Nonomuraea sp. NBC_00507: one gene and its partner. The main gene of each other region encodes a partner of the protein of the gene in region 2 in a complex. Links are inferred from orthologs where the notes say so. Each region holds a gene or a part of one and is shown on either strand. Other genes may lie near its edges. The genes, in order: uvrB and pcrA.

Region 1 (3,303 bases), 9.4 Mb from region 2 along the record:
TCGACCCCTACTCCGTGGTGCCCGTACAGCCTGGCAGCAGCGGCCTCGGAAGCTACACGGAGGAGGAGTTCGTCGCGCACGGGTGGAAGGAGGTGCGTGACCGGGTGGGGCCGCACTGGTGGTCCACGATGCGGCTGGCGGACCTGCGCGGCCTGCACCGTACGGCCGTCAGCCTCGCCCAAGGCACCGACCCCACGATGCGCGAGATGCTCAAGGCCCTGACGATCCCCCGCGCCTTCCTGCACCCGGAGGGGGACCCGCCGGAGGCGGCCGACGGCCTGCGCGCGGCCGGCGTCCAGGTCCTCGGCATTCCCGAGTCCGGTCACAACATCATGCTGGACAACCCGGAGGCCTTCGCCCAGACGCTCAGGACCCTTCTCCCCTAGGCCTCTGTCGCCAGCCGCCTCACAGCCGACCCGGCGTCGCGCAGCTGCACCACCGACCGGCGCGATGATCTCCCTGAGCTCGTTTTCCCAGGCCAGGATCCCCTTACTGCACTCCGGCCTCGCGCATGTCCCTGAGCTCGCGCTTGAGCTCCTTGATCTCGTCGCGCAACCGGGCGGCCACCTCGAACTGCAGGTCGGCCGCGGACTGGTGCATCTGCTCGGTCAGCGACTCGATCAACGACTCCATCTGCGCCCGCGGCATCTCCCCGGCGATGGCCTTGGCGTGCTGCCCGACCGGCCGCGACGCGAAGCCCGGCGTGGGCGCCTTGCCGCGCGACTGCTGGCGGCCGCCGCCGCCGAGCAGCTTGTCGGTGTCGGCGTCCTCGCGCTGCAGCGAGTCCAGGATGTCGGCGATCTTCTTGCGGAGCGGCTGCGGGTCGATGCCGTTGGCCTGGTTGTAGGCGATCTGCTTGGCCCGCCGCCGGTTGGTCTCGTCGATCGCCCGTTCCATCGACGGGGTGACCTTGTCGGCGTACATGTGAACCTGGCCCGACACGTTACGGGCGGCGCGGCCGATGGTCTGGATCAGGGACGTCTCGGAGCGCAGGAAGCCCTCCTTGTCGGCGTCCAGGATCGCCACCAGCGACACCTCGGGCAGGTCGAGGCCCTCGCGCAGCAGGTTGATGCCGACGAGCACGTCGAACTCGCCGGTGCGCAGCTCGCGCAGCAGCTCGATCCGCCGCAGCGTGTCGACCTCGCTGTGCAGGTAGCGGACCCGGATGCCGAGCTCCAGGAGGTAGTCGGTCAGATCCTCGGACATCTTCTTCGTCAGCGTGGTGACCAGCACGCGCTCGTCGCGGTCCGCGCGGTCGCGGATCTCGTGGACCAGGTCGTCGATCTGCCCCTTGGTGGGCTTGACGACGATCTCGGGGTCGACCAGGCCGGTCGGGCGGATGACCTGCTCGACGACCTCGCCCTTGGCCCGCCCCAGCTCGTAGGGTCCCGGCGTGGCCGACAGGTAGACGGTCTGGCCGATGCGCTCCAGGAACTCCTCCCACTTCAGCGGCCGGTTGTCGAGCGCCGACGGCAGCCGGAACCCGTGCTCGACCAGCGTGCGCTTACGGGAGGCGTCGCCTTCGTACATGGCGCCGATCTGCGGCACCGTCTGGTGCGACTCGTCCAGGACCAGCACGAAGTCCTCGGGGAAGTAGTCGAGCAGCGTGTTGGGCGCGCTGCCGGGCTCGCGCCCGTCCATGTGGCGCGAATAGTTTTCGATGCCGGAGCAGGTGCCGATCTGCCGCATCATCTCGATGTCGTAGGTGGTCCGCATCCGCAGCCGCTGTGCCTCCAGCAGCTTGCCCTGCCGCTCCAGCTCCGACAGCCGCTCGGCGAGCTCCGCCTCGATGCCCGTGACCGCGGCCGCCATGCGCGCCTCGCCGGCGACGTAGTGGGAGGCGGGGAAGATGTAGAGCTCCTCGTCCTCGGTGATGACCTCGCCGGTCAGCGGGTGCATGGTCGAGAGCTTCTCGATCTCGTCGCCGAACATCTCGATGCGGACGGCGAGCTCTTCGTATTTCGGGATGATCTCGATCGTGTCGCCGCGCACCCGGAACGTGCCGCGGGTGAAGGCGAGGTCGTTGCGCGTGTACTGCATGTCGACCAGGCGGCGCAGCAGCTGGTCGCGGTCGACGTCCATGCCGACGCGCAGCCTGGCCATCCGGTCGACGTATTCCTGCGGCGTGCCCAGGCCGTAGATGCAGGACACGGAGGCGACCACGATCGTGTCCCTGCGGGTGAGCAGCGAGTTGGTGGCCGAGTGGCGCAGCCGCTCGACCTCGTCGTTGATCGAGGAGTCCTTCTCGATGTAGGTGTCGCTCTGCGGGACGTAGGCCTCAGGCTGGTAGTAGTCGTAGTAGGAGACGAAATATTCCACCGCGTTGTTGGGCAGCATCTCCCGCAGCTCGTTGGCGAACTGCGCGGCGAGCGTCTTGTTGGGCTGCATGACCAGCGCGGGCCGCTGCAGGCGCTCGATCAGCCAGGCGATCGTGGCCGTCTTGCCGGTGCCGGTGGCACCGAGCAGGACGTTGTCCTTCTCCCCGGCCTTGACGCGGCGCTCCAGCTCGGCGATGGCCGTCGGCTGGTCACCGGAAGGAGTCATCTCGGTGACGACCTCGAACGGCGCCACCTTCCGCTGCAAATCTGTGACCGGTCGCATGTTGTCACTGTAGGCGGCGCGGCCGACAGAATTCGCGTCAGGCCGTCCGCTCCCCGATCCGCGGGAACGGGGTGGTGGAGAAGACGACCTCGACGGGCACCTCGAAGTATTCGGCGATCTTCAGCGCCAGGTAAAGGCTCGGGCTGTACTCTCCCCGTTCCAGGTAGCCGATGGTCTGGTAGTGCACGCCCAGGGCATTGGACAGCTGCCTGCGGGTCACGTTGCGCTCCGCGCGCAGCAGCGCGATGCGGTTGTAGACGGTCTCGCTCATGACCCGCCCCGGACCTCGATCACGGCTCTCGTGTCCACGCGATCGAGACCGTCTCCAGCTCTCTCACGGCCTCCATGAGACCTCCAAATAGTACGTCTACTACAGAGATAGCACATCTACTACGAGCCGCAATAGACCTGTGACAGGACATTGCAAGCGAACAGCAAGTCACACCCGATACGGTCGGATTCGCCTGTAGCGGAAAAGGAAGGTTCCATGTCACGACCCAGAGAGGCACTGATCCAGGCAGGTCAGGGCATAGCCCAAGCGGTCGCCCAAGGAGGTGATGTGCGACAGGCGATGGGACAGGCCGTGGGACAGGTCGTCGACCAGGCGGGGCAACTGGCCGGCCAGGGCCGCGGCTTCGCGCTGAACCCGCACGACTTCGCCGCCGCGCGTGACGGAGGCGCCTCCGTCGGCACGCTCATCGA
Region 2 (3,301 bases):
TCACCGCGAGGCTGTCGGAGCTGCCGGGCAACACCGGCGCCAAGGACGTCTCCCGCCGCTTCGCCGTCGGTGCCCAGCACATCTCTGTGGTCAACACCCGCTCGCACAAGATGAAGGTCTACCGGAACGGCAAGCTCGCCAAGAAGATCCCGATCAGCGCAGGAAAGGGCGGCCTGATCAGGAACGGCGTGGACGTCTACCTGACCACGAGCGGCATTCACCTCACGATGGGCAAGAAGGCCGTCGAGACCATGACCTCCTCCTGGATGGGCGTGACGGATCCGAAGGACCCGCGCTACTACAAGGAGGAGATCCCGTGGGCGGTCCGCATCTCCGACAGCGGCGAGTACGTCCACCAGAGCGCCGGCTACTACCACTTCCTCGGGCGTTCCAACCAGAGCCACGGCTGCGTCCGGGCCACCCCGGCCGGGGCCAAGTGGTTCTACACGATCGCCCAGCGCGGTGACGTCGTGAAGATCACCGGCACCAAGCGCAAGCTCCAGTGGAACAACGGATGGAGCTACTGGCAGCTCAACTGGACGCAGTGGAAGAAGGGCAGCGCCCTGTAGAGGTGAGGGACCAGGCGGGCCCGGAGCTCGGGGATCACAACTTCTCGAGCGGTGCGTATGCCAGCAGCAGCGTCTTCTCCCCGCCACTACCGAAGTCGATCTTGACCTTGGTCTTCTCCGCGACCCCGTCCACGGCCACCACCGTGCCCAGCCCGAACGCGTCGTGCGAGACCCGATCCCCGGGCGTGAGCGACGGCACCTTGCGCCCGCCCGCGCCCCCGCTCTTCGCCGGCGCGGGCCGGGCGGCGGGCTCCCGCCGGGTGGCCGCGCTCCAGGCCGACTTCTCCGGATCAGTACGCCAATCGATGAGCTTACCCGGCACCTCGTTGACGAAGCGCGAGGCGGGATTGAACGACGGCGCCCCCCACGAGCTGCGCACGGCCGCCCGTGTGATGTAGAGCCGCTTCTGCGCCCGCGTGATCCCCACATAGGCCAGCCGCCGCTCCTCCTCCAGCTCCTTCGGCTCGCCCAGCGATCGGATGTGCGGGAAGACACCGTCCTCCATGGCCGTCAGGAACACCACGGGGAACTCCAGGCCCTTGGCCGTGTGCAGGGTCATCAGCGTGACGACCCCCTGACCGCCGTCCGCGTCGGGGATCTGGTCGGCGTCGGCCACCAGCGACACCTGCTCCAGGAACTCCACCAGCGTCCCCTCCGGATTGGCCTCCTCGAACTCCGAGGCCACAGAGATGAGCTCGTTGAGGTTTTCCAGCCGCGACTCGTCCTGAGGGTCCTCGGAGGCCTCCAGCTCGGCGCGGTAGCCGGTGGCCACCAGCACCTCCTCCGCCAGGGCCGACGGCGGCATGCCCTCCGCCTTGGCGATCAGCTCCTCGATCATGGCGACGAACTCGCGCACGGCGTTGAGTGACCGCGTCGCCATGCCATAGGCCTCCTCGGCCCTGCGCAGCGCGTCCCAGAACGTGATGCCCTCACGCGACGACAGCGCCTCGACCGTCGCCTCGGCCCGCTCGCCGATGCCGCGCTTGGGCACGTTGAGGATGCGCCGCATCGACACCACGTCGGCCGGGTTGGCCAGCACCCGCAGGTAGGCCAGCAGGTCCTTGACCTCCTTGCGCTCGTAGAAGCGCACGCCCCCGACCACCTTGTAGGGCAGGCCGGTGCGGATGAAGATCTCCTCGAACACCCGGGACGCGGCATTGGTCCGGTAGAAGACGGCGACCTCGCTCGGCTTCACGCCTTCCTCGTCGCTGAGCCGGTCGACCTCCTGGGCCACGAACATGGCCTCGTCGTGCTCGTTGTCGGCGACGTATCCAACGATCTTGGGCCCGTCGCCCTGATCGGACCAGAGGTTTTTGGGCTTGCGCGACTCGTTGCGCGCGATCACGGCGTTGGCTGCGGCCAGAATGTTCTGGGTGGAGCGGTAGTTCTGCTCCAGCAGGATGGTCCGCGCGTCGGGGTAGTCGCGCTCGAACTCCAGGATGTTGCGGATGCTCGCGCCCCGGAAGGCGTAAATGGACTGGTCGGCGTCGCCCACCACGCACAACTCGGACTGGTCGGCCCCCGACCGCACGACGTCGCCGTCCGCCGTCCGCAGCTCAGGATGCCCGACCAGCTCCCTGATCAGGATGTATTGGGCGTGGTTGGTGTCCTGGTATTCATCCACCAGCACGTGCCTGAACCGCATCCGGTAGTGCTCGGCCACCTCGGGGAAGAGCTGGAACAACGTCACCGTGTTCATGATGATGTCGTCGAAGTCCATCGCCCCGGCCTCGGTCAGCTTGAGCTGATAGGCCTTGTATGCCTGCGCGAGCGTCTTCTCCAGATGCGAGCCCGCCTTGTCCATCGCGGTCTCGTAGTCGATCAGCTCGTTCTTGAAGTTGCTGACCTGCGCCGAGAACGAGCGCGGCGGGTAGCGCTTCGGATCGAGCTCCATCTCCCTGCAGACCATCGCCATGAGCCGCTGCGAGTCCGCCTGGTCGTAGATCGAGAAGCTGGAGGGGAACCCGAGCCGCTTGGCCTCCCGCCGCAGGATGCGCATGCAGGCGCTGTGGAACGTCATCACCCACATGGCCTTGGACCGCGGCCCGACCAGCTTGTCGATGCGCTCCTTCATCTCGCGGGCGGCCTTGTTGGTGAACGTGATCGCCAAGATCTCGCCCGGGTGCACCTTGCGCTCGGCCAGCAGGTAAGCGATGCGATGGGTGAGCACCCGCGTCTTTCCGGACCCCGCCCCCGCCACGATGAGCAGTGGACCGCCGTGATGGATCACGGCCTCGCGCTGCTGCGGGTTGAGGCCGTCGAGCAAGGGGTGGTCAACAGAGACTTGGGTGGGCACGCGTCTAGGTTAAGACTCCCCACCGACAAACGGCGCACGGAATGCCATAGGCAGGGCTCCGGTTGTCTTTCAACGGAAGGTCAAGGAGGGGGAGCGATGCTGCCGGAAGCCGAGATCAACAGGGTGCTCGTCGTGACCGCGCATCCCGACGACGCCGATTTCGGTGCCGCTGGGAGCGTGGCGCTGTTCGTGGACCGGGGAGTGGAGGTCACTTACCTGCTGATTACGGATGGTGACGCGGGCGGCAACGAACGTACTCTGGACAATTCCGGCATGGCCGAACTCCGCAGGAGCGAGCAGCGTGCCGCGGCCAAGGCCGTCGGCGTGACGGACGTGCGCTTCTTCGGCTACTCCGACGGGCAGGTGGTGCCTTCGCTGGAGCTCCGGCGCGACATCGCCCGTGTGATCCGCCAGGTCCGACCCGACCTCGTCATCA

The links.
Region 1: the proteins of pcrA (region 2) and uvrB are in contact, whole or in part, in a crystal structure (PDB 7EGT), measured with the Thermus thermophilus proteins. The link is inferred for Nonomuraea sp. NBC_00507 from one-to-one orthologs. Residues at the interface, in WP_096412145.1 of Thermus thermophilus: His654, Arg656, Phe657, Gln666, Asp668, Glu669, Lys680, Arg681, Leu682, Ser683, Lys685, Tyr686, Ala687; in WP_096411307.1 of Thermus thermophilus: Glu23, Leu25, Arg26, Asp27, Gly28, Glu29, Arg30, Phe31, Arg55, Glu326, Asp327, Phe328, Glu379, Ser382, Gln383, His398, Gly400, Arg401.

Annotation. Positions count from the first base shown.
Region 1 is NZ_CP107853.1:9,406,443-9,409,745, forward strand. Bases 46-3,035 are described here. They hold uvrB (excinuclease ABC subunit UvrB), read right to left. Parts: upstream 2,602-3,035; coding sequence 490-2,601; downstream 46-489. Other genes in these bases: OHA25_RS45385 (alpha/beta fold hydrolase), read left to right, coding at 46-386; OHA25_RS45395 (helix-turn-helix transcriptional regulator), read right to left, coding at 2,639-2,872. Outside these bases: more of OHA25_RS45385, read left to right, coding at 1-45; OHA25_RS45400 (SPFH domain-containing protein), read left to right, coding at 3,089-3,303. UniProt on the Escherichia coli protein: The UvrABC repair system catalyzes the recognition and processing of DNA lesions. A damage recognition complex composed of 2 UvrA and 2 UvrB subunits scans DNA for abnormalities.
Region 2 is NZ_CP107853.1:50,578-53,878, reverse strand. What follows is about bases 220-3,207. They hold pcrA (DNA helicase PcrA), read right to left. Parts: upstream 2,836-3,207; coding sequence 604-2,835; downstream 220-603. Other genes in these bases: OHA25_RS00235 (PIG-L deacetylase family protein), read left to right, coding at 2,962-3,207; OHA25_RS00245 (L,D-transpeptidase), read left to right, coding at 220-569. Also shown: more of OHA25_RS00245, read left to right, coding at 1-219; more of OHA25_RS00235, read left to right, coding at 3,208-3,301. UniProt on the Escherichia coli protein: A helicase with DNA-dependent ATPase activity. Unwinds DNA duplexes with 3'-5' polarity. Translocates on single-stranded DNA with 3'-5' polarity. Initiates unwinding more efficiently from a nicked substrate than double-stranded DNA.